Regions from separate parts of the Variovorax sp. PBS-H4 genome, predicted to be linked through region 1. Evidence: predicted binding sites of a transcription regulator. Region 1 holds the regulator's gene; each other region holds the start of a gene.
The links. The regulator LexA, encoded in region 1, represses DNA repair genes until DNA is damaged. The targets are predictions, from matches to a motif close to ACTGTATNNNNATACAGT.

Region 1 (7,602 bases):
ATCGCAATCCGCTCGTCTATGCCTTGATCGGCCTGCTGCTGCTTGCGCTGATTGCCATCCTGCTGTTGTGGCGCCAGATCGCCCGCCGCGCCGAGCCGGCATGGTGGCGTGAGCCAGCGTCCAAGGCCGACGCGGGACCCACACAACCCAGCGCGTTGGGTGCATTGCTCGACGATGATGAAGACGGCGAGCGCTCCGGCCGCCGCCGCAGCGCGAACGCCACCAGTTTCGGGGCGGCCACGTTCGCGGACCTGGACCCTGACGACAGTGGCTTCGGCGATTCGCAGCCGCATCCGCGTGCGGTGGACAGCATGCCGTCGAGGCCGGTCAATACCGAAGAACTCTTCGATGTCCAGCAGCAGTCCGACTTCTTCCTCTCGCTGGGCCAGCACGACCAGGCCATCGCGGTCCTGCGTGAGCACATTGCCACCAATCCCGGTACCAGCGCCCTGGCGTACCTGGACTTGCTGCGCATCTACCATTCGCTGGACCGCAAGGATGACTATGCGCGCCTGGCGGAAGAGTTCGAACGCGCCTTCAATGCCGATGTCCCGGCTTTCGAGCAATTCAACGAGACAGGCAAGGGGCTCGAGCACTATCGCAGTGCGCTGGCGCGCATCGAATCCCAGTGGCCAGCCCCGGGCACCTTGGCACTGATCGAGGAATTGATCTTCCGCAAACCCGGCGCGAACGAGGACGAGGCCTTCGACCTCGCGGCGTACCAGGAACTGCTGCTGCTCTATTCGGTCGCCAAGGAGGTCATCGAACCGGGCAATGCGTCACCCGTGCCCGTGACGCAGCCTGCCTTCGTCGACACCTTCGGCCATGAGCAACTCGCCACCACGCCCGCGCCGCTCGAAGCGAGGGCCCAGCCCGAGATGGTCGAGAACGGGCCGGTCCTGCCGGACTCGATCTACGGCGCGATCGACGACACGCTGGAACACGAGACCGTGTTGGCGTCCGTTGGCGGCGTCCCCGCACCCGATGCACCAGAGCGCGAGCCGCGGCACACCGCCCAGCCCGATGCCAGCCTGGATCTGGCCGAGTTCGACAAGACGGCCTTCGAGACCATGCGGGCTCCGTTGCAGGAACCGCCGCCGCCACCCGCGCCATCCACCGACCCGCATGTGATCGATTTCGAACTCTTCGATCCGGACACCGAAGCCGAGATCGCGCCCAAACCCCTCAAGCGCTGAAGGCCGCGGTGCGGTTCTGGGCCCGGTCGATGCCCAGGCTCAGCAACAGCGCACACACCAGCATTGCGAAACCTGTCCAGCTCATCCAGGCAAAAGCGTCGCGTGCCAGCAGCCAGCCGCCTGCTGCTGCGCCCACGGCCTGACCCACGTAGATCCCGGAACTGTTGAGGGCCACCGACCCGGGCGCGAGCACGGGCGCCATCGACACCAGCCTCGCTTGCTGCGCTGAATTGGCCGCGAAGCAGCCCAGGCCCCAGGGAACCAGGATGATGGCCAGCCCGCCAAGCGTGACGCCGAGCGGCCACAGGAGCAGGCTCAGCGCAATCAGCGCGGTGGTGACGAGCACCATTCGCGGAGCACCCACGCGATCGATGGCCTGGCTCACGAGCATGTTGCCCAGCAGGCCGCAGACGCCGAACCAGCCCCACACGAGACCCAGCGTCGTGGCGTCGGCGCCGACGGTCTCGCGCAGCACGGGCGCGAAGTAGCTCATCAGCACGAACTGGCCCGACCCCTGCAGCGCGGTGACGGCCACCACGCCCATCAGCAGCGGGCTCTTGAGCACCTGTGCCCAGGCGGCGCGCGTCAATGCTTGCGGGCGGATACCGCTCGGCAGCTGGTGCCAGATCCAGACCGCGCTCAACAGCGACAGCACCGCGATCGCGGCGAAGGCGGTGCGCCAGCCGAAATGCCCGCCGATCAAGGCGCCCAGCGGCAGGCCGAGGACCGAGGCCATGGACCAACCGAGAAAGACGAAGGTCACGGCGCGGCCCCGCTGCTCCAGCGGCACCAGCAGGCCGACGCAGGCCGCTGCCTGAGGCGTGAAGATCGCAGGCGAGATGACGGTCAGCATGCGCACAGCCAGCAACCCGCCAAAGCTCGGCATCAGCGTCGCGAGGAGATGGCCGGCTGCGTACCACAGCATGCTGCAGGCGAGCAGCAGCCGCCGGTCCCAGCCTGCGACCGCGGCGGCCAGCAACGGCGCGCCAAAGCACACCACTGCTGCCCCTGCGGTGATCAATTGGCCCGCCGTGGCCGCGCTGACCTGCAAGGAATTGCTGAGCTCGTTGAGTGTGCCCGGCACCACCATGACCCCGGTGCCGATTACAAAGTTGCCTGCCAGCAAGGCCCAGAGGGACGCTGGCAGAGCCGCGCGCTTCAACGTCGCACCTGCAGCGCGCCTGGATTGACGATGTTGGTCGGGTTGCCCTTGATGAAGCTGACGACGTTATCGAAAGCCTGGCCGAAATACATCTCGTAGCTGTCCTGCTCGACATAGCCGATGTGCGGCGTGCAGATGCAGTTCTCCAGACGCAACAGAGCGTGGCCCTGCAGCGGCGGCTCGCTCTCGAAGACGTCGATCGCCGCGAGCCCCGGCCGCCCCCGGTTCAGCGCGGCGAGCAAGGCATCCTGTTCCATCAACTCTGCGCGCGAGGTGTTGACGAAAAGCGCCGTGGGTTTCATGCGCGAGAGGTCCTCGAGCGTGACCAGGCCCCGGGTTTCCTCGGTCAGCCGCAGATGGATCGACAGGACGTCGGCCGTGTCAAAGAAGGCTTCGCGGTTCGGCGCCACCTGAAAGCCGTCCGAGCGGGCGCGGGCACAGCTCTCATCGCGGCCCCAGATCACCACCTGCATGCCGAAAGCCTGGCCGTAGCGCGCCACCAACTGGCCGATGCGGCCATAGCCCCAGATGCATAGCGTCTTGCCCTTGAGTACCGAGCCAAGGCCGAAGTTCGGCGGCATGGATGCGGACTTGAGCCCCGATTGCTGCCATGCGCCATGCTTGAGGTTGCTGATGTACTGCGGCAAGCGGCGCATCGCCGCCATGATCAGCGCCCAGGTGAGCTCGGCCGGTGCCAGCGGGGAGCCCGAGCCCTCGGCGACGGCTACGCCATGCTCGGTGCAGGCATTGACGTCGATATGCTGACCGGCCCGCCCCGTTTGCGAGATCAGCTTGAGCTTTGGGAGCTTTTCGATCAGTTGGCGCGAGATCTGGGTGCGTTCGCGGATCAGCACGATCACGTCGGCATCCTTGAGCCTCACCGAGAGCTGTCCGATGCCCTTGACCGTGTTGGTGTAGACCTTGGCCGCATACGCGTCGAGCTTGGCGGCGCAGCGCAGTTTGCGCACTGCGTCCTGATAGTCGTCGAGGATCACGATGTTCATGGCGTGCCATTGTGCCTCGCACCACCCGGCGGCTTGCGCGCCATGCGTCAGAAGCGTAGGGCGCTCCTGGGACATGCCACGCGTCAGGGGGCTCCGCGCGCCCGGACGCAGGGCGCGGTCTTCAATGCATTTGGCCGCGCGAGGGCGCGGCGCCTGCCGCTTCCAGGGCAGCGAGCCGGTCGAGCTCGGCGCAGACATCCGCCATGCGACCTGATATCACGACTCGGCCGGTGCTCGGCCTATCGTGTTGTACATCGACCGTGCGGACCACCCGCAACGGCCGGGCCGGCGCCGACAGGCGGGACGGCTGCGCGGCGGGACGCACGGCGCAACCAGGGCGGATGCCGACATAGCGCAGGGCGGAGGCGTTCCGACGGCGCGTTGATATCAAACGGCTTGCCAGCGATTGAAGGGGCATGAACAGGTCGACGAAGCTAAGCAGAGCGATTCCCATGTGAACTCCATGAAGGTCAGAGATTGAACATAGGCAGGATTGCTTTCGTCGGCCGCGACAGGGTGATGGCCCTCGGCCATACGCCCGCCACCTGTCGCAGCCGCTTGGGGCGGCATGAGAGAGAGGTCGCTCATGCCGTCTTGTGCGGCTACATCAGCATCGTGTTGCGGATCAGGCCAACGGCGAGGCCTTCGATTTCGAAGGGCTCGCCCGGCTGCACGATGATGGTCGGGTAATCGGGGTTCTCGGCGTGCAGCTCGATGACCTGCTTGTTGCGCTTGAGGCGCTTGACTGTGACTTCGTCACCCAGCCGGGCCACGACGATCTGGCCGTTGCGGGCCTCCTTGGTGGCCTGCACCGCGAGAAGGTCGCCGTCCATGATGCCTGCGTCGCGCATGGACATTCCGCGTACCTTGAGCAGGTAGTCGGGCTGCCTCTGGAAGAGGGTGTTCTCCACGTAGTAGGTCTGGTCCACGTGCTCCTGCGCAAGGATGGGCGAGCCCGCAGCGACACGTCCGATCAAAGGCAGCGCGAGTTGGGCCATGCCCGGCAACGAGAGCGAGAACTGGTTGTTGCGCGATTCGTTGAGCGAGCGCAGAGCGTCGCCCTTGAGCCGAATGCCTCGCGAGGTGCCGCTCACGAGCTCGATGACGCCCTTGCGCGCCAGCGCCTGCAGATGCTCTTCGGCCGCATTGGCGGACTTGAAACCCAGCTCTGCGGCGATCTCGGCACGGGTGGGCGGCGCGCCGGTGCGTGCGATGGCGCTCTGGATGAGGTCCAGTATTTGTTGCTGACGAGCGGTAAGCTTCACTGCGAACTGCATTGGCGACTCCTTGCGGCACTGGCTGAATATCCAGTAGCTGTATTTTTAACCAGTTTCCGGAGCTTTGGCAAGTCATGGCCGACAACATCAGCGAAGGCAAGCGTCGTGTGGTCGTTCTGGGGACGGGCGGCACCATTGCTGGCCGGGCGGCGACGGCGGCCGACAATGTCGGCTATATCGCGGGCCAGGTGGGCGTAACCGAACTGCTGGAAGGCGTGGCAGCCCCGACGGGCATCGCGCTGCAGGCCGAGCAGGTGGCCCAGGTCGACAGCAAGGACATGAGCTTCGCCATCTGGCGCCGCCTGGCCGAGCGCTGTGCGCATTGGCTTGCACATGCCGACGTGGCGGGCCTGGTTGTCACTCACGGGACCGATACCTTGGAGGAAACCGCCTTCTTCCTTCAGTCCGTGCTGGCTCCGGTCAAGCCCATCGTCCTGACCAGCGCCATGCGGCCGGCGACGGCGCTGACGCCGGACGGTCCGCAGAACGTTCGCGATGCCCTTGCGGTTGCCTCGAGCCCGCATGCTCAGGGGGTAGTAGTTGTGTGCGCGGGCGCGGTGCACAGCGCCTTCGATGTGCAGAAGGTCCACACCTATCGCCTCGACGCGTTCGATTCGGGCGATGCGGGCCCTGTGGCCTATGTGGAAGAGGGCGCCTTGCGCGAGCTCAGGAGATGGCCAGTCTCGCCGCCCGAGCCGGCACGCCTGTGCTTCGAGCTGATGCGGCACGCCGTCCAATGGCCGCGCGTGGAGATCTTGATGAGCCACGCAGAGGCGCGTGGCAGCATCATCGATGCACTGATGGCGCAGCAAGCGGGCACTGCAGAGCCGGTGCAGGGCCTGGTGCTCGCAGCCACTGGCAACGGCACTTTGCACGAAGCCCTGGAAGCGGCTGCGCTTCGGGCGCAAGCGGCGGGCATCGCGGTCCTGCGCGCCACGCGTTGCGTCCAGGGCCGCATTCTTCCCACGCCGAGTGCGGCGTTGCGCGACGCAGGCGCGCTGACGCCGGTGAAGGCACGCATCGCACTGATGCTGGAACTGATGTCCATCCAGGCCGGCGGCGCCTGAGCGCATGCTCGAAGCACTGCGCTCGCACGCCTGGGCATATCCCGCGCTGGAGGCGGTGCACATCGTCGGCATCGCGCTACTGCTCGGCAATCTGGCAGCGCTGGAGATGCGGGTGTTCGGGCGTGCTGCCGTCCTGCCGGTGGCCGCCATGGCCAGGTTGTCGCTCTCGATCGCCTTCAGCGGCTTCGCGCTCGCGGCGGCCAGCGGTTCGTTGATGTTCGCCACCCAGCCGGCGGAACTGCTTTCCAACCAGGCCTTCCTGGTCAAGATGGGCCTGCTGGTAGCGGCCGGTTTCAATGCGGGATGGTTCCATCTGCGTGGCTCGCTGCGCAAACTCGATGCGATGGCGCGGGTACAGATGTTGTTATCTACTGCGATCTGGCTGGCCGTGGTGTTCTGCGGCCGTTGGATCGCCTACTGAAGAGGAGCTTTCCTGTGAAACGTCGCGATCTCGTCTTCGCCACCGCTTCCCTGCCGCTGGCCGCTCCGCTCGCCTGGGGGCACCATGGCTGGAGCAGCTTCGACCAGGACCGTCCGATCTATCTCGAAGGCACAGTAGCGCGTGTGCGTTGGCAGAACCCGCATGCCGAGTTGTTGATCGACGTTCCTTCCGGCCTCAAGGTGCCGGCCGACCTGGCGAAGCGGGCGTTGCCGGGGCAGAGCGCACCGGTGGACGGGCCGGGCTTGCTCGCGCGGGCGGCAGTGCCTCGCCGCACTGATCGCCAGTGGGAGCTGGAACTCGCGCCGCTCACGCGCATGGAGGCCTGGAAAGTCGCGGAGATCAAGCCCGGCAGCGCAGTCTCCGCAGTGGGCTTCACGTTCAAGGAAGAAAAGGGAGCGCCCGTGATGCGCGTCGAATACCTGTTCGTCGACGGCAAGGTCTACGGGCTGCGCTCCAGCCCCGCCTGACGATCAGCTCGCCAGTGCGGCCAGCGCGCGCTGGGTGATCTCATCGACAGTGCCGACGCCACTGATCGCGCGGTACTTCGGCGCGGCGCCGGGTTCGGCCTTGGCCCAGGCTGCGTAGTAGTCGACCAGCGGACGGGTCTGCTGACTGTAGACCTCGAGCCGGTGGCGCACGGTCTCTTCCTTGTCGTCGTCACGCTGGATCAGGTCCTCGCCCGTGAGGTCGTCCTTGCCTTCGACCTTGGGCGGGTTGAATTTGACGTGGTAGATCCGCCCGGACGCCGGATGCGAGCGGCGTCCGCTCATGCGCTCCACGATATCGGCGAAGGGCACGTCGATCTCGAGCACGTAGTCGAGCTTGACGTTGGCCGCGCGCATGGCGTCAGCCTGCGGGATGGTGCGGGGGAAGCCGTCGAAGAGAAAGCCATTGGCGCAGTCCGGCAGCGCAAGGCGCTCCTTGACCAGGTTGATGATCAGGTCGTCGCTTACCAGTGCGCCGGAGGCCATCACCGCCTTGGCCTGCAGGCCGAGCGGGGTGCCGGCCTTGACGGCTGCGCGCAACATGTCGCCAGTGGAGATTTGAGGAATGCCGTACTTCTGGCAGATGAAGGCAGCCTGTGTGCCCTTGCCCGCCCCGGGGGCGCCCAACAAAATCAGTCTCATGGTGTCCTCGGAGGTTCTTCGATCTTCTGTCGCGCCTGGCATCCCGATGACGGCATTGCAGAGGGCGGAGTTGCGTCGAGGATAGCATGGCACTCTCGAGCAAACCCGATGGTTGGCAGGTGCGTCAGAGAGCGAAAAGGGCGCGGACCCGCGCGAGGTCTTCGGGCGTGTCGATGCCTGGGCCGGGCGCATGCGTGCTCACGTGCACGGCTATTCGATAGCCGTGCCACTGGGCGCGCAACTGTTCCAGTGCCTCGGTCGCTTCCACCGGTGCCGGCGGCAGAGCGGGGAATTGCCGCACGAAGCCCGCGCGGTAGCCATAGATGC
Region 2 (7,602 bases), 1.9 Mb from region 1:
ACGAGCCCCACCTGGTCAACTTCGAGACGCACGACCAGATGTCGCCGGAGTTCCTCTCGCTCAGCCCCAACAACAAGATCCCGGCCATCCTCGACCCCGACGGCCCCGGCGGCAAGCCGCTGCCGCTCTTCGAGTCGGGCGCGATCCTGATCTACCTGGCGGACAAGACGGGCCAGCTGCTGCCGGCCGATCCTGCCGCGCGCTACGAAACCCTCCAGTGGCTGATGTTCCAGATGGGCGGCATCGGCCCGATGTTCGGCCAGGTCGGCTTCTTCCACAAGTTCGCCGGCAGGCACTACGACGACAAGCGCCCGCGCGACCGCTACGTGGCGGAGGCCCGGCGGCTGCTCCACGTGCTGGAGATGCGGCTCGCGGGGCGCGACTGGATCATGGGGGACGACTACACCATTGCCGACATCGCCACATTCCCCTGGGTGCGCAACCTGGTCGGCTTCTACGAGGCGGGCGAACTGGTGGAGTTCCACGCCTTCCCGCATGTGAAGCGCGCACTCGAGGCTTTCGTGGCGCGCCCCGCGGTCATGCGGGGCCTGGGCATCCCGAGCCGCGCCGCCGCCGGCTGAACACGCATGCGGGGCACCCCTGCCCCGCCGCGCCTACATCCGCCCCTTCCAAGGCACCAGCCGCCGCTCCGTCCAGCGCATCAGCAGGTCGAACAGGTAGGCCACCACGCCGATCACGATGATCCCCATGATCACGATGTCGGTGCGCAGGAAGTTGGAGGCATTGAGCACCATCTGCCCCAGGCCCATGTTGGCTGCCACCATCTCCGCCGCCACCAGCGTGGTCCAGCCGAAGCCGATCGCGATGCGCATGCCCACCAGGATGTCGGGCAGCGCCGAGGGCAGGATCACGTGGCGGATCACCTGCATGTAGCTGGCGCCCATCGAGTAGGCCGCGTTGATCTGCTCCTGCGACGCGCTGCGCATGCCCGAGCGCGCGGCCAGGGCCAGCGGCGCAAAGCACGACAGGAAGATCAGCAGCACCTTGGGCAGCTCGTCGATGCCGAACCAGATGATGATCAGCGGCAGGTAGGCCAGCGGCGGCAGTGGCCGGTAGAACTCCAGCGGCGGGTCGAAGATGCCGCGCGCCACCCGGCTCATGCCCATGGCGATGCCGATCGGAATGGCCGTGACGCAGGCCAGCAGGAAGGCCGAGAACACGCGGAACATGCTCGCCAGGAAGTGCTGCCACAGCGGCTTGTCGTTGGCCTGGCCGGTCACGTACTCGTAGAACTGCTGCGCCACCGCCTGCGGCGAAGGCAGGAACAGCGGCTTGACCCAGCCCATGTTGGTCACCACGAACCACAGCGCCACCAGCACGGCCACGGTGACCACGCTGATGGTGACGCTGGAGCCCGCGCCGGGCACCTTGAAGGCGCTGGTCTTGAGCTTGGCACCGCCCTTGGCAGGTGCAGCGACAACGGCCGGCTGCGCGGGACTGTTGGCCGGCGGCGTCATGGCCACGGGCGAAGCGATGATGGCGTCAGGCATGGACGGCCTCCCGATGATGAATGATGGCCAGCACCTCTTCGCGCATGCGGATGAACTCGGGCTCCGACTTCACCTTGCGCGAGTCGCCATGCGAGAGGTATTGGCGCGAGAACGGAACCTGGTCGTACACGTGCGAGATGCGCCCCGGGCTCGGGCTCATCACGATCAGCCGGGTGGCAAGGAACAGCGCCTCCTCCACCGAGTGGGTGATGAAGAACACCATCTTGTTGGACTTCGACCAGGCTTTCAGCAGGATCTCCTGCACCTGTTCGCGCGTGAAGGCATCGAGCGCGCCCATGGGCTCGTCCATCAGCAGCACGGCCGGATCGCTGGCGAGCGCGCGCGCGATGCCGACGCGCTGCTGCATGCCCCCGGAGAGCTCGTAGACGGCCCGGCCGGCGTACTGCTGCAGGCCGACCAGGGCCAGCTTGTCCTCGGCGATGCGGTCGCGCTCGGCCTTGCCGACGCCGGCCAGGCGCAGGCCCAGCGCGACGTTGTCGCGCACGTTGAGCCACGGCATCAGGGCATGCTTCTGGAACACCACGCCGCGGTCGGCGCCTGGGCCTGCGACGGGCTTGCCGTCCAGCAGGATCTCCCCGGTCGACGGCGGCAGGAAGCCGGCGATGCAATTGAGCAGCGTGGTCTTGCCGCAGCCGGAGGCGCCGAGCGCGACCACGAAGTCGCCGTCGTGCATCTGCAGGTTGACCGGGGCCAGCGCCTGCAGCGTGCCGCCGGTGACGGCGTAGTTGACCGTGAGGTCGCGGATGTCGAGCGTGGGCATCGGATGCTTCCTTGATGGCTTACTTCGCAGCCGCCATCGCCTTCTCGACGTAGGCGGTGGTCACGAAGCCGCTGTAGTCGGCCTTGACCTCCTGCACCCGGCCCTGTTCCTTCAGGAACACGGCCGTGTTGGCCATCGCCTTGGCCGCGCCGCCGCCCAGCCAGGTGGGCGACACCTGCTCGGCCATGGTCGGGAAGCTGTAGAGCGCCATCGCCGCGCCCACGTCGGCAGGATTGGCCTTGGTCCACTTGGACATCGCCTTGACCTGGGGCGAATCGGGTGTCCAGCTCTTGCCGGAGGCCTTGTACTCTTCGTTCGCGCGGTTGAGCGCCTTCACGAAGGCGACCATGAAAGGCTCATTGGCCGCGGCCCACTTCGCGTTGACCACGATGCCTTCGAAGGTCGGCGCGCCGCGCTTGCCGATGCTGCCGGAGGTGGCGATGGTCTTGCCGCTCCCGCGGATCTTCGACAGCACCGGATCCCAGATGAAAGTGGCGTCGATGTCGCCGCGCTCCCAGGCTGCCGCGATCTCGGGCGGGCGCATGTTCATCACGTTGACGGTCTTCGGGTCCACGCCTTCCATCTTCATGCCGGCCATCAGCTGGTAGTGCGCGGTGGAGACGAAGGGCGTGGCGACCTTCTTGCCCTTCAGGTCCTTGAGGCTCGTGATGCCCGAGGCGTTGCGCGCGACCAGCGCCTCGGCGTCTGCGATGTCGGCGGAGATCCAGAACAGCTTGATGTCCTGGCCCTGGCTGGCAGCAGCGGTCAGCGGGCTGGAACCCGTCTCGCCCATCTGCACGTCGCCCGATGCCATGGCGCGGATCACGTCGCCGCCGCCGGAGAACATGCGCCAGTTGATCTTGTAGCCGGTGGCCTTCTCGACCTCGCCCGACTCCATCACCAGCCGCAGGGGCACCAGCATGTCCTGGTGGGCGAAGGTCAGCTCCTTGGTCTGTGCTTGCGCGGCAACGCCGCCGAGGGCCAATGCGGCAGTCAAGGCCGCGCCTGAGAGGGTGAAGCGCCGGGGCATGTTCATTCGTTTCTCCTGATGATGAGGCGAATGGGACTTTGCACCCATCGGCGCGCAGCCGGAAGTGCCAGGGCACGCAGCGGCATGGAGCCAGCAGATGGGGACTTACCCTCGATCTGGTGCGGGCCGCACGAGGGCGGTGCGCGCCGCGAACGCCGTTTCGGCAACTGCGATCACGAGCGGCCGCGCACCCGCTGCATTTCGACAGCGCCTAGGGGCATCGTCCGACATGTGGAAGGCTGTTGTTTCATACAGTTCCTTCCTCTAGCTTCTGGAGTTCACACACATGACTGACAAGGCCACGCAAGCGCATGCTGCTGAAAGCAACATGGAGAAGGACCCGGACGACTGGGTGACCGGAGACGAGCCGATGACAGGCGCGCAGCGGTCTTACCTGAAGACCCTGTGCGAAGAGGCGAAGGTCGATTTCGACGACACGCTCACCAAGGCCGACGCCTCTCGGCGAATCGATGAGCTGCAAGCCGAGACGGGCCGCGGATCGACATCGGCGCGGCATTGACCTTGCGTCAATGGGTGCGAGGCGCAGCGCTCAGGCTTTCACCGCGCGCCTGCGCCAACTCCTGCACCGCCAGCCCAAGCGCCCTGATGCCCGCCGGAATCTGCCCCGCCGCGATCGACGACAGCCGCAGCCGGAAGAAGGGACACGGATAAGGCGGCTTGGCAAAGAACACGTCCCCCGCCTCGATCAGCACCCCGTGGCTGCGCGCCATCAGCGCCAGCTCGGCCGAATCCACCCACGACGGCGCCTGCACCCAGATGGACGCGCCGCCCGAGGGCAGCGTAAATCCGAAATCGGGCAGGTGCTCGCGCAGTGCCTGCGCCGCCAGCGCAAGCCGTTCCTGCATGGCATGGTTGACGCGCCGCGCGTGAGACTCGTGGTGCCCGAGCGAGAGGAAGAGCGCATACGCATGCTGCAGGAAGGCGCTGGGATGCCGCACCATCGCATGGCGGATCACCCGCAACTCCTTGATCAGGGCGCGCGGTGCCACGATGAAGCCGAGGCGCAGCGCCGGCGAGAGGCTCTTGGACACCGAGCCTACGTAGATCACCCGCCCCGTCTTGTCCAGGCTCTTGAGCGCAGGCATCGGCTGGCCCTCGTACAGGTTCTCGGCCTCGTAGTCGTCCTCGATGATCACGAAGTCCTGCAGCTCGGCCTTGCGCAAGAGCCACTGGCGCCGCTCCAGGCTCAGCGTGGCGGTGGTCGGGCTCTGGTGCGAGGGCGTGCAGAACAGGTAGTCGGCGGCCGGCAGCGCATCGACCACCAGGCCTTCCTCGTCGACGTCGATCTCCACCCATTTCGGGTTGCGCATCGCGAAGCTGTTGCGCGCATGCGGATGGCCGGGCTCCTCCAGCCCGACGCGGGTGTGCTCGTCGAACAGCGCCTCGGCGAGCAGGTAGCAGGCGTGCTGGGCGCCGAGGGTGACGAGGATCTCCTCCTTCAGCGCGAACACGCCGCGCCGGGGCAGGAGGCGCGTTCGGATCTGCTCGATCAGGTCGGGCACGTCATCGGTCTCGAAGTCCGGCGTCCAGTGCGGCAGCTGCGAGCGCGCCAGGCTGCGCGCGCAGCATTCGCGGAAGTCCTCGGTGGGAAACAGCTGCGGGTCGTAGGTGCCGTAGACGAAGGGGTACGGGTAGTCGCGCCAGCGGTCGGGCTTGGAAAGCGTGGGCCGGGCCACCTGGGAGCGCAGCACCCGCGCTGGCCAGTCGGGCGGCTGGCCTGACTGACCGCTGCGGCCCACCAGCGGCTCGGCCAGCGCCGCGGTGAGCGGCCGCGCGTTCTGCGCGACGAAGACGCCACTGCGCGGGCGCGCTTCGAGGAAGCCCTCGTCCATCAACTGGAGGTAGGCCGAGGTCACGGTGTTGCGGCTCAGGCCCAGCAGCGCCGCCAGCTCGCGCGACGAGGGCAACGGCGCACCGGGGCTCAGACGGTCTTCAAGGATGGCCTGCACCACCGCCGCGCGCAGGCGGCCCTGCAGCGGCAGGCCGGGTTGTTCGGGCAGTTCGAAGAGCTGCGCCCACTGGATGGCACGGGGGTTGGGCATGGTGCGCAAAGTTTAGTGCCGACTGGCTCGGTCGAATCCTTGCATCTGGCCCTATCGCGCCGCGCGCCGGCTCTCTACGCTTGCGCTCATCGACAAGACAGGAGTCCCGCGTGACCGCAGCAGCATCGCCCGCCCCCGTGACCATCGCCACCCTGGAGGCCTTCAGCGAGGCCTGGAACCGCCACGACATCGAGGCCCTGATGAGCTTCATGCACGAAGACTGCGTGTTCCAGACCGCGGCCGGAGCGGAGGCCTGCGGCACCCGCCACAGCGGTACGGCGGCAGTGCGAAAGGCCTTCGCCGCGGCCTGGGAGGCGGTGCCCGACGCGCAGTGGCGCAACGGCCGGCATTTCGTGGCCGGCGACTTCGGCACTTCGCAATGGACCTTCACCGGCACCGCGGCCGACGGCAGCCGCATCGAGACGGACGGCATCGACGTCTTCAGCTTCAAGGACGGGAAGATCGCGCTCAAGAACGTGTTCCGCAAGACGCGGCCGAACCTGCCTGCAGCGAAGTAGTTCCCCGGTTGAAGGAAACGCCATGACGACGACCGCAGGCACCGCGCAGTTCTCGACCGGCGGCCGGACCGCGCCCGCGCCCAAGCCCTACGACCCGCGCTACGACCCCCTGGTCGCACCCGACCCGGGCGCCGGCCGCGCCTACGCGCCGACGTGGTGGGTGGCCAGCGCGGGAACGCCGCCCGAAGACGACGGGCCGGTGCTGCGCGACATCGACGTGGACGTGGCCATCATCGGCTCCGGCGCCACCGGCATGTCCACCGCGCTCTATCTGGCACAGGAGCATGGCATCCGGGCCACGGTGCTCGAAGCCAACCAGGCCTCCTGGGGCTGCTCCAGCCGCAGCGGCGGCCAGGGCCAGAACGCCAGCGGCCGGCTCAAGCGCTCGCAGTGGATCCAGCGCTGGGGCCTGGACACGGCGCGGCGCCTCGATGCCGAGATCCGCGCCGGCTTCGAGAACTTCAGGCACCTGACGACGCAGATCGACTGCGATGCCTACGACGGCGGCCATCTCTACCTGGCCCACCGGCCGGAGAAGCTCGCCGGCCTGGAGGCCGAGGCGCGCCTCATGCGCGAGCAGTTCGGCTACGACACGCGCATGCTCAGCGCCGAGGAAGTGCGGCGTGATTACTGCGACGAGCGCGAGGCCGTGGGCGCGCTCTTCGAGTCGGAGGGTGTCGGCATCCATCCGCTGAAGTTCACCTTCGGGCTGATGCGCAAGGCGCGCGCACTGGGCGTGAAGGTCCACACCTCGAGCCCGGTGCAGGGCTGGCAGACCATCGACGGCGTGCATCACCTGCGCACCCCCGGCGGCATCGTGCGCGCGCGGCGCGTGGCGGTGTGCACCGGCGGCTACACCGGGCAGGCGCTCTCGCCGCTGCTCAAGAACAAGATCATGCCGATCCTGTCGAACTCGGTCGTCACGCGCCCGCTGACCGAGGCCGAGCTCAAGGCCACCAACTTCAAGTCGCTCACCTTCCTGACCGACACGCGCACGCTGCGCTTCTACTACCGGCTGCTCAAGGGCAACCGGCTGCAGCTGGGCAGCCGCAGCTCGGTGAGCGGCGCCGACGCCGAGGACCCGGTCCACCTGAAACTGCTCACCGACGCCATCGCACGCAAGTTCCCGCCGCTGGCCGGCATCCAGATCGACTACTCGTGGTGGGGCTGGGTGGACGTGAGCCACGACATGATGCCGCGCATCACGCAGCCCGAGCCGGACAAGAAGATCTGGTACGCCGTGGGGTACGGCGGCAACGGCGTCTCGTTCTCGACCTGGGCCGGCAAGCGCCTGGCCGAGCGCGTGGCGGGCCAGGACGCGGGGCGCGAGGTGTTCGAGCTGCCGATCTACCGCTCGCCGCTGCCCTTCCCCAACGTGCTGGGGCTGGTGGAGTCGCCGGCCTTCGCGCCCTTCAGGCGCATGGGGCAGCGTGTGCTTTACAAGTGGTACTGGTTGCGCGACGAAAAGTAGCGCGGCCTGTCAGTACTCGTCGCGCCGGTGGCGCCCCCTGAGCGCCAGCCAGCACAGCCCGATCGTCCCGGCAACGATCAACAGCTTGCGTGCCGCGCCCACCGGGTTGTGCCTCAGTTCGGCGCGTCCGCCCATCTCCGCATAGAGCCGCGGCACGTGGCCCCGCGACAGGTCGTCGATCAGGCCCTCGCCGACATTGACCCGGTCGGCCAAGAGCAGCAACAGCCA
Region 3 (7,602 bases), 1.0 Mb from region 1:
CCGGAGCTCTCCGCGCGCGAGTTCCTTGCCCAGCGGGGGCTCGCCGAAGGCGTCGGCATCGGCTGGCGTGTCGGGCCGGGGGAGGCGTGCCTCGGAGCTGGCGAGCTCGAACTCGTCTTTCAGCGTCTGCGGCGTGTCCTGCGTGTGCACCACCTCGGCCAACGGGTACACCACGTCGCTGTTCCAGTACTCGTCGAAGATGCGCGCGGACTGGGGTACGACAGGGCCGGCCATCAGTAGCTCGAAGTCGAGAAAGTTGGCCCCGTCGCTGCGCATGAAGTATTCGTCTGCCATGTTGCGACCGCCTGCGATCGCGATGGCGCCGTCCGCGACAAGGAGCTTGTTGTGCATGCGATGGTTGAGCCGGCTGAAGTCGCTGAAGAAGCTGACCCAGCGGGTGGCCGCATGCTCGCGGCCGCTCGCAAACGGATTGAACAAGCGTATTTCGGCGCCGGACTCCGCGGCCAGGGCGAGCAAAGCGCGATCGAGGCCCGCCGTATGGAAGTCATCGAGCAGCAACCGGACTCTCACGCCGCGCCGGGCTGCGTCGCGCAGCTCGCGCAGGATCAGGAGGCCGGTCTTGTCATTGCCGAGGTGGTAGGACTGCACATCCAGCGAGGCTTGCGCTCGGCGGATGAGCTCGAGCCGGGCATCGAGCGCGAAACTGGCCTGGGGCAACGGACGCACGGCAGAGCGATCGGTGGGACCCGCTTTCGATGACAGCGCGATGCGCCCGAGTTCTGTTTGCGGGGAAGCGGGGATTGCCTGCTCGGGGGCGCGGGGCGCGGCGGGCGGCAAGCTCGCGCAGCCCGTGATGAGGCACGCGATGACGAGGGTTGCGTAGCGCAGCAATGAAGTCATGAACGTCTAGAAGTCAGCTTTGGAGAACCGCATCTCGCGGGGCGCGGAAGGATGCTACGCAACTGACTTCGAGATCCCGGCCCTCGAAGAGATTTGGCGAGATTTACGTGTCCGCCATGGAAATCCGTCGCAGGTTCGCCGTGCGCACGCCGCGGGCCATCGAGCAGGTGCAGGCGTTCGACGATATGCCGGGCATGCAGCGCTCGGATGTCACTCCTTGATGTTCGCGGCCTGCACGATCTTGCGGTTGCGCGCGAACTCGGCCTGGACGAACGTGGCGAGTTCCTCGGCGGTGCCGCTGCCGGGAAGGGCCCCTTGCTCCTGCAGCTTGGCGCGCACTTCGGGGTCCTTCAGCACAGCGTTGAGTTCTTCGTTGAGGCGCTTCACCGTCGCAGCCGGCGTGGCCGCTGGCGCGAAGATGCCGGTCCAGCTCACCATCGAGTAGCCCTTGAGGCCAGGCATCTCGTCGAAGGCCGGTACGTTGGGCAGCGCGTCCAGCCGCTTGCTGCCAGTGACGCCGAGGGCCTTCAGGCGGTTGCCATTGATGTGCGGAATTGCGCTGGTGCTGACGAGCATCGCGAGGTCGACTTGATTGCCGATCACGTCGGTGGCGATCTGCGCGCCGCCGCGGTAGGGCACGTGGGTGACAAAAATGCCGCTCTTCTCCTTGAGCAGTTCCATGGCCAGTTGAAGAACCGTGCCCACCCCCGAGGTCGCGTAGTTGTATTTTCCGGGCGCAGCCTTCGCGAGCTTCACGAAATCGGCATAGCTCTGCACCGGCAAGCCGGGACGCGCTACCAGCACCATGGGCGCCGTATTGAGCATGCCCACCGGCGCCAGGTCCTTCAGCGGGTCGAACTTGAAGGCGGCGGGGTTGATCAGCTTGCCGATGGCGATCGCGCTGTCCGGACCCGCCACCAGCGTGTAGCCGTCGGACGCCGCATTCACCGCCTTGGCCACGCCGATGGCGCCGCCGGCACCGGTCACGTTCTCGATCACCACCGACTGCTTGAGCCGCTCGCCCAGCTTGGTGGCGACCAGGCGGGCGTTGAAGTCCACGCTGCCGCCGGCCGAGTAGGGCACGATCAGCGTGATGGGCTTGGCGGCCGGCCAGGCGGCCTGCGCAAGGGCCGCGCCGGGTGCGGCGGCCAGCAACAAGGAGGCAAAAAGCAGGGGCTCGAGCTTGGGCATGGTCGGTTTCAGGAGGGAACGGCGTCTGGGGAAAGTTGTGCGCGCAGCGCATCGAATTGCTGGGTCCATTGCGCGCGCCATGCACGGCGCGTGCCGTCGTCGATCCAGGCGCCGTCGAGGCCGTTGAGCATGAAGGTGCGCAGGTCGTCGACGCCGAAGCCGAAGTCGCGCACCATCATGGCCCAGGCCTGGGTGGGCGTGACCTTGTGCAGCGTGGGATCGTCGGTGTTGGGATGAATGCGCAGGCCCAGGCCAGGCATGCGGCGGATGGGATGGTCCAGAGCCCAGCGCGCCGGCGGCAGCGTGCGCAGGTAGTAGGAGTTGGTCGGCACCACCGTGAAAAGCACGCCGCGATCCGCGCATTCGCGCGCGAATTCGGGCTGGTCCACCACCGTGTACCCGTGGTCGATGCGGTCCACCTGCAACAGGTCGAGCGCGGTGCGCACGTTCGTCCACGGCATGCCGAACTCGCCGGCATGCGCAGTGGTCTTTAGCCCGGCGCGGCGTGCGTCGCGGTAGGCCTGCAGGAAGAGCTCCGGCGGACGGTCGACCTCGCGGTAGTCGATGCCGATGCCGATCACTTCCTCACAGCGGTTCGTCGTCACCCATTCCACCATTTCGACGGCGGCCTCGGGCGTGGCCTCGCGGTCGATCGCCGCGACCAGGCGGCCGGTGATGCCGAAGTCGCGCTCCGCGTCGCGGATGGCGCGCACGATCGCCGCCTGCGCGTCCACATAGTCCATACCGGAAACATGCACCGTGCCCGTCGGATTCCAGAAGAACTCGCTGTAGCGCACGTTGTGCGCCGCGGCATCCTCGAGGTATTCCAGCGTGATCCGATGCAGGTCGTCCGGCGTGCGCAGCAGCTGGGCGTCGAGAGCGCGCAGGACGCGCAACACGCCCACGGGCTTCTCGCCGCGCGTGTAGAAGTCCTCGACCTCCTGCTGCGCCAGCGGCGACCCCGCACGTTCATTGAGCGCAGCGAAGGTGGCGTGGCGCACGGTGCCGAACAGGTGGCAGTGAAGCTCCGTCTTTGGCATCGCGTGCAGAAAGGCGTCGAGTGGCGCGGTGGTCATTCACGCCAGTCTAGTGAGTTTCCGGCCGCTAGCAGTTGCCGCGCCCATGGAACTCGGCCGCTGCGCGCTGCGATGCACTTGGCGCGAGGGTTCGATATCGGCCCGGCGTGCACGCCCGGCAGTTTGGTGGAATACTGTATGAAAACACAGTTTCACAGAGGTGAAGGACCATGCCCGACGCTTTCATTCCCCTCCATGTCATCAAGGGCCGAGGTGCGGCAACCCGGCTGCCCCACCGCTTCGAGCGCGATGCCCGCGATGCCTTCGACGATGGCTGGGGCACCCTCGAGGAAGGCGCAGCCGATCCGCTTGCGCCCTTGCAGACCGAGGTGCGCTTCGAGGACGTGAAGTCGGTGCTGAGCGAAAACGACTCGCCCGACATCCACTTCGACCGCTCGATCAATCCCTACCGCGGATGCGAACACGGCTGCATCTATTGCTTCGCGCGGCCCACGCACAGCTACCTGAACCTCTCGCCCGGCCTGGACTTCGAGACCAAGCTGATCGCCAAGCGCAACATCGTCGAAGTGCTGCGCGCCGAACTGGGCCGGCGCGGCTATCGGCCGCAAAACCTGGCGATCGGCACCGCAACCGACTGCTACCAGCCCATCGAGCGCGAGCTGCGGCTGACCCGATCGGTGATCGAGCTGCTCCAGGAGGTGCGCCATCCTTTCGGCCTGGTCACCAAGTCCAGCGCCGTCGAGCGCGATCTCGACCTGATCGCCCCCATGGCCGCGCAGCATCTCGCGGCGGTCTACGTCACCATCACCACGCTGGACGGCGAGCTCGCGCGCAAGCTGGAGCCGCGCGCCGCCGCGCCGCATCGGCGACTGCGCACGGTGCGCACGCTGGCCGAGGCGGGCGTTCCTGTGGGCGTAAGCGTGGCGCCGCAGATTCCCTTCGTCACCGAGGACATGGAGAAGGTGCTCGAGGCCGCCTGGGAGGCCGGTGCGCGCAGCGCCTTCTATACGGTGATCCGGCTGCCCTGGGAGGTGGCGCCGCTCTTCAAGCAGTGGCTGGAGCTGCACTATCCGCAGCGCGCCGCGCGCATCATGGCGCGCATCCATGAGATGCGCGGCGGCAAGGACTACGACGCGTCGTTCGGCACGCGCATGGTCGGAAGTGGCTTGTGGGCCGAGCTGATCCGCCAGCGCTTCGAGAAGGCAGCGCAGCGGCTGGGCTTCAATCGGGAGCGCATCGCGCTCGACCTTGGCGCGTTCCGGCCACCCGGTGCTGCAGGGCAGGGGAGTCTGTTCTAGGCCTGATTCGGCGACGCCGCGCATCGCCGGCAACGGCGCCCTTACTCGATCTCCTACGGCCGCTGTGAGCAAAACCTTACCGGCAGAGCGCCGGGCCTCGGCAGCATGGGGCATTGAAAACACCGACAGGAAGTACTCCGTGAACACGAGACACACACCCGGAACAGCCGAAGGCGAAACCGCGGACCGCGCGACGAGCAAGGAAGGGTCGCCCAAGCCGGGACGCAGCGCCGCGGCTGGCGAAACGCGCTGGGCCCAGGCCAGCGGCGACGGCTTGCAGAAGCCGGTGCCTCAGCAACCCAATGAGCTCGACGAATCCGCGAGCAGCCAGTCCGCCGGCAATCCTTCGATGGAATCGGTGGGCGCGATCGCGCATCACGACGCCGTGCACGGCGCCGACACGGACCGCGGGCCCGTGATGGATGCCGTCTACAACGGCCCGGTTACCGAGGGAAACCGAACCGGCGACGATGAAGAGGCGCGCGGCCAGCGCGATCCTTCGAAGTCCACCTCGTCGTCGAAGCGATGAACCCATGGGATGGGCGGCTTCGGCCCTGCGTCGACGATGCACCGGACGTCGCCCGTTCCACGGCCGAAAAGTTGCGACGCGCCAGCGGCCACGTCGCGCCCGGCCTCAGTGCATTTCGGCCAACCGGCGCTGCGGGGCAGGGCAGTCAGGTCTGGCGCCCGCTTCGACTGCGCCGGCGCCGTCCGGCGCAACGCCGCACCAGTCACCGCCCAGGGCCTTGACGAGAAACACCGTGGTCAGAAGGCGCTGGCCCTGGAGCTGGGCGGCCTGGCGTTCGGCCGTCAGCAGCGATTGCTGCGCGCTGATCACGTCGAGGTAGGTCGAGGCGCCGCCCTCGTAACGGCTGGTCGCCATGTCGAGCACGCGGCGTGCCGAATCGGCAGCGGCGAGCGACTGCGTCACCGCGCGGTCCAGTGCGGCCAGGCCGCTGATGCCATCTTCCGCCTCCTGCATGGCCGTCAGCACCACGCGCCGGTAGTTGGCGACGGTGGCCGCATGCCCGGCCTGCGCGAAGTCGACGTTGGCGCGCACGCGCCCGCCGTCGAACAGCACCTGCGTGGCCGAGACGCCCACCGACCACAGCAAGCTCGGCGCATTGAACAGGTTTTCGATCAGGCGGCTGTCCACGCCGGCTGTCGGTGCCAGGATCACGCTCGGATAGAAGGCCGCGGTCGCGACGCCGATCTGCGCGTTGGCCGCGGCCATGGCGCGCTCTGCCGAGGCGATATCGGGGCGGCGCTCCAGCGCCTCCGAGGGGACGCCGAGCGGAATGGGGGGAGGCACGATGGGGCGCAGGTCGGGCGCCAGGGCAAAGCTGGGCGCCGGAGTACCGCTCAGGGTGGCAAGGGCATGCTCGTACTGCGAACGCTGCTTCGTCAGCACGTCCACCTGTGCCAGCGTGCTGTCCAGCAGTGCCTGCTGCTGCGCCACGTCCAGCCCCGACACGGCGCCGAGCTCGTGGCGCGCCGTCACCAGCTCCAGCGCGCGGCGCTGCAGCGCGATCGAGCGCGAAAGCACGTCGAGCTCGATGTCGGTCGCGCGCAGATTGAAATAGGCCGACGCGAGGTCCGTGGTGAGCAGCAAGCGCGTGTTTTCCAGGTCGGCGGCCGATTGCTCGGCAGACGCGGTCGCGCCTTCGACCGAACGCTGCACGCGGCCTGCCAGATCGAACTCGTAGCTTGCGTTGAGCGAGAGCGCGAAGTCGTTCTGCACGGTCGAGAAGTTCTGCGCCGTGTAATTGGTGAGCGGGCGGTTGGCGGAGATCTTCAGGCGTGCCGCGCGTGCGCCCAGGCCCAGTTGCGGAAAGCGTGCCGCGTCGGCCACCACGAGCGAGGCGCGGGCCTGCGCGAGCCGCGCGCCTGCGAGTGCCAGCGTGGGGCTGTTGCGCAGCGCCTGCTGCTGCAGGCGATCGAGCTGGGCGTCGCCGAAGCGCTGCCACCACGGCCCCTTGTCGAGCGCATCGCCGGGCGCGGCCTCGCGCCAGGGCGCCTCGAGCTGCCAGCTCACCGGCACCTGGACTTGCGGCGCGCGATAGTCCGGGCCGGCGGCGCAGGCCGCAAGCAGCAGCGCACCTGCCGCCACCGCCCAGGGACGCAGCCGCACGTTCACGCCGGTACCTTGGCCACGGCGACCACGTCGCCCTCGGCCAGCGAATCGGAGGGGTTGAGGATGAGGCGGTCGTTCGCGGCGAGCCCGTCCAGCACCTCCACCGTCTCGCCGTAGTTGCGGCCCAGGTTGACGGTTCGCAGGCGCACGCGCCCTTCGGCATCGACGGTGGCGACGCGCGTCCCCTCGGGGCGGAACAGCAGCGTGTTGGCCGGGATGCTGAGCGCGCGGCTGGCCGCCAGCGGCAGCGAGACCTGGACGTAGGCGCCCGGCAGGAGCAGGCCCTCGCGATTCGGCAGCGCGACCTCGACCTGCATCATCCGCGTGGCCGTGTCGATGGCGCCGGAGGTGCGCGCCACCTCGCCCTTGAAGCTCTGGCCGCGCAGCTCGGCCTGCGTCACCACCACTGGCTGACCGGCCTTGACCAGCTGCGCGTAGGCCTGCGGCACGTTGACGTACACGCGCAGCGGATCGGTCTGCGCGAGCAGGAACAGCGGCCGGCTGCCACCCGCGTCGATCAGGTCGCCGACGTCGACGTTGCGCCGCGTGACGACGCCCGCAAAGGGTGCGACGATGCGCTTGAATCCCTCGGTCTGGCGCAGCCGCTGGACGTTGGCATCGGCTGCCGCCACATTGGCCGTGGCTTGGGCGAGGCCGCTGCGCCGCTCGTCCAGGTCCTGCTGCGAGACCACGTCTTTCTTGCGCAGGTTTTCCCAGCGTGCCACCGTGCTCTTCGCCAGTTCGAGGCTGGAGGTCGCCTGCTGCCGCGCCGCGACGGCCTGCGAGAGCTGCTGGTCGATCTCGGGCGTCTCGATCTCGGCCAGCAGTTCGCCCTTTTGCACCTGGCTGCCGATGTCCTTGGTCCAGCGCTTGAGGTAGCCGCTGGCGCGCGCGGAGATCGGCGCCTGCACGAAGCCCTGCAGCGTGCCCGGCAGCGCCAGCGTCTGGCCGGCTGCCGCCGTCTGCGGCAGCACGGTCTTGACGTACTGCCTGGCCAGCTCGGTGGAGGAAGCTTCGAGTTCCCGTGCGTTGGCCATGCGCACGAATACGGTACGCGCCGCGCCGATGGCCAGCAGCCCCA

Region 2: a site for LexA is predicted at 3,561-3,578, ahead of E5CHR_RS08805 (DUF3072 domain-containing protein). Genes of this name have one in related genera too.
Region 3: a site for LexA is predicted at 3,262-3,279, ahead of E5CHR_RS22750 (PA0069 family radical SAM protein). Genes of this name have one in related genera too.

What each region holds. Positions count from the first base shown of each region.
Region 1 is NZ_LR594675.1:3,772,803-3,780,404, reverse strand. It holds gene E5CHR_RS17905 (type IV pilus assembly protein FimV) at 1-1,196, shown strand, start outside; gene E5CHR_RS17900 (MFS transporter) at 1,186-2,358, opposite strand; gene E5CHR_RS17895 (D-2-hydroxyacid dehydrogenase family protein) at 2,355-3,362, opposite strand; gene E5CHR_RS17890 (hypothetical protein) at 3,484-3,816, opposite strand; gene lexA (transcriptional repressor LexA) at 3,965-4,639, opposite strand; gene E5CHR_RS17880 (asparaginase) at 4,714-5,706, shown strand; gene E5CHR_RS17875 (hypothetical protein) at 5,711-6,127, shown strand; gene E5CHR_RS17870 (DUF6152 family protein) at 6,142-6,615, shown strand; gene adk (adenylate kinase) at 6,619-7,275, opposite strand; gene kdsB (3-deoxy-manno-octulosonate cytidylyltransferase) at 7,400-7,602, opposite strand, start outside.
Region 2 is NZ_LR594675.1:1,837,188-1,844,789, reverse strand. It holds gene E5CHR_RS08825 (glutathione binding-like protein) at 1-581, shown strand, start outside; gene E5CHR_RS08820 (ABC transporter permease subunit) at 615-1,511, opposite strand; gene E5CHR_RS08815 (taurine ABC transporter ATP-binding protein) at 1,504-2,292, opposite strand; gene tauA (taurine ABC transporter substrate-binding protein) at 2,312-3,328, opposite strand; gene E5CHR_RS08805 (DUF3072 domain-containing protein) at 3,609-3,842, shown strand; gene pdxR (MocR-like pyridoxine biosynthesis transcription factor PdxR) at 3,850-5,385, opposite strand; gene E5CHR_RS08795 (nuclear transport factor 2 family protein) at 5,496-5,903, shown strand; gene E5CHR_RS08790 (NAD(P)/FAD-dependent oxidoreductase) at 5,926-7,374, shown strand; gene E5CHR_RS08785 (hypothetical protein) at 7,384-7,602, opposite strand, start outside.
Region 3 is NZ_LR594675.1:4,771,247-4,778,848, reverse strand. It holds gene E5CHR_RS22765 (phospholipase D-like domain-containing protein) at 1-861, opposite strand, end outside; gene E5CHR_RS22760 (Bug family tripartite tricarboxylate transporter substrate binding protein) at 1,072-2,052, opposite strand; gene add (adenosine deaminase) at 2,061-3,128, opposite strand; gene E5CHR_RS22750 (PA0069 family radical SAM protein) at 3,299-4,387, shown strand; gene E5CHR_RS22745 (hypothetical protein) at 4,527-4,916, shown strand; gene E5CHR_RS22740 (efflux transporter outer membrane subunit) at 5,022-6,524, opposite strand; gene E5CHR_RS22735 (efflux RND transporter periplasmic adaptor subunit) at 6,521-7,602, opposite strand, start outside.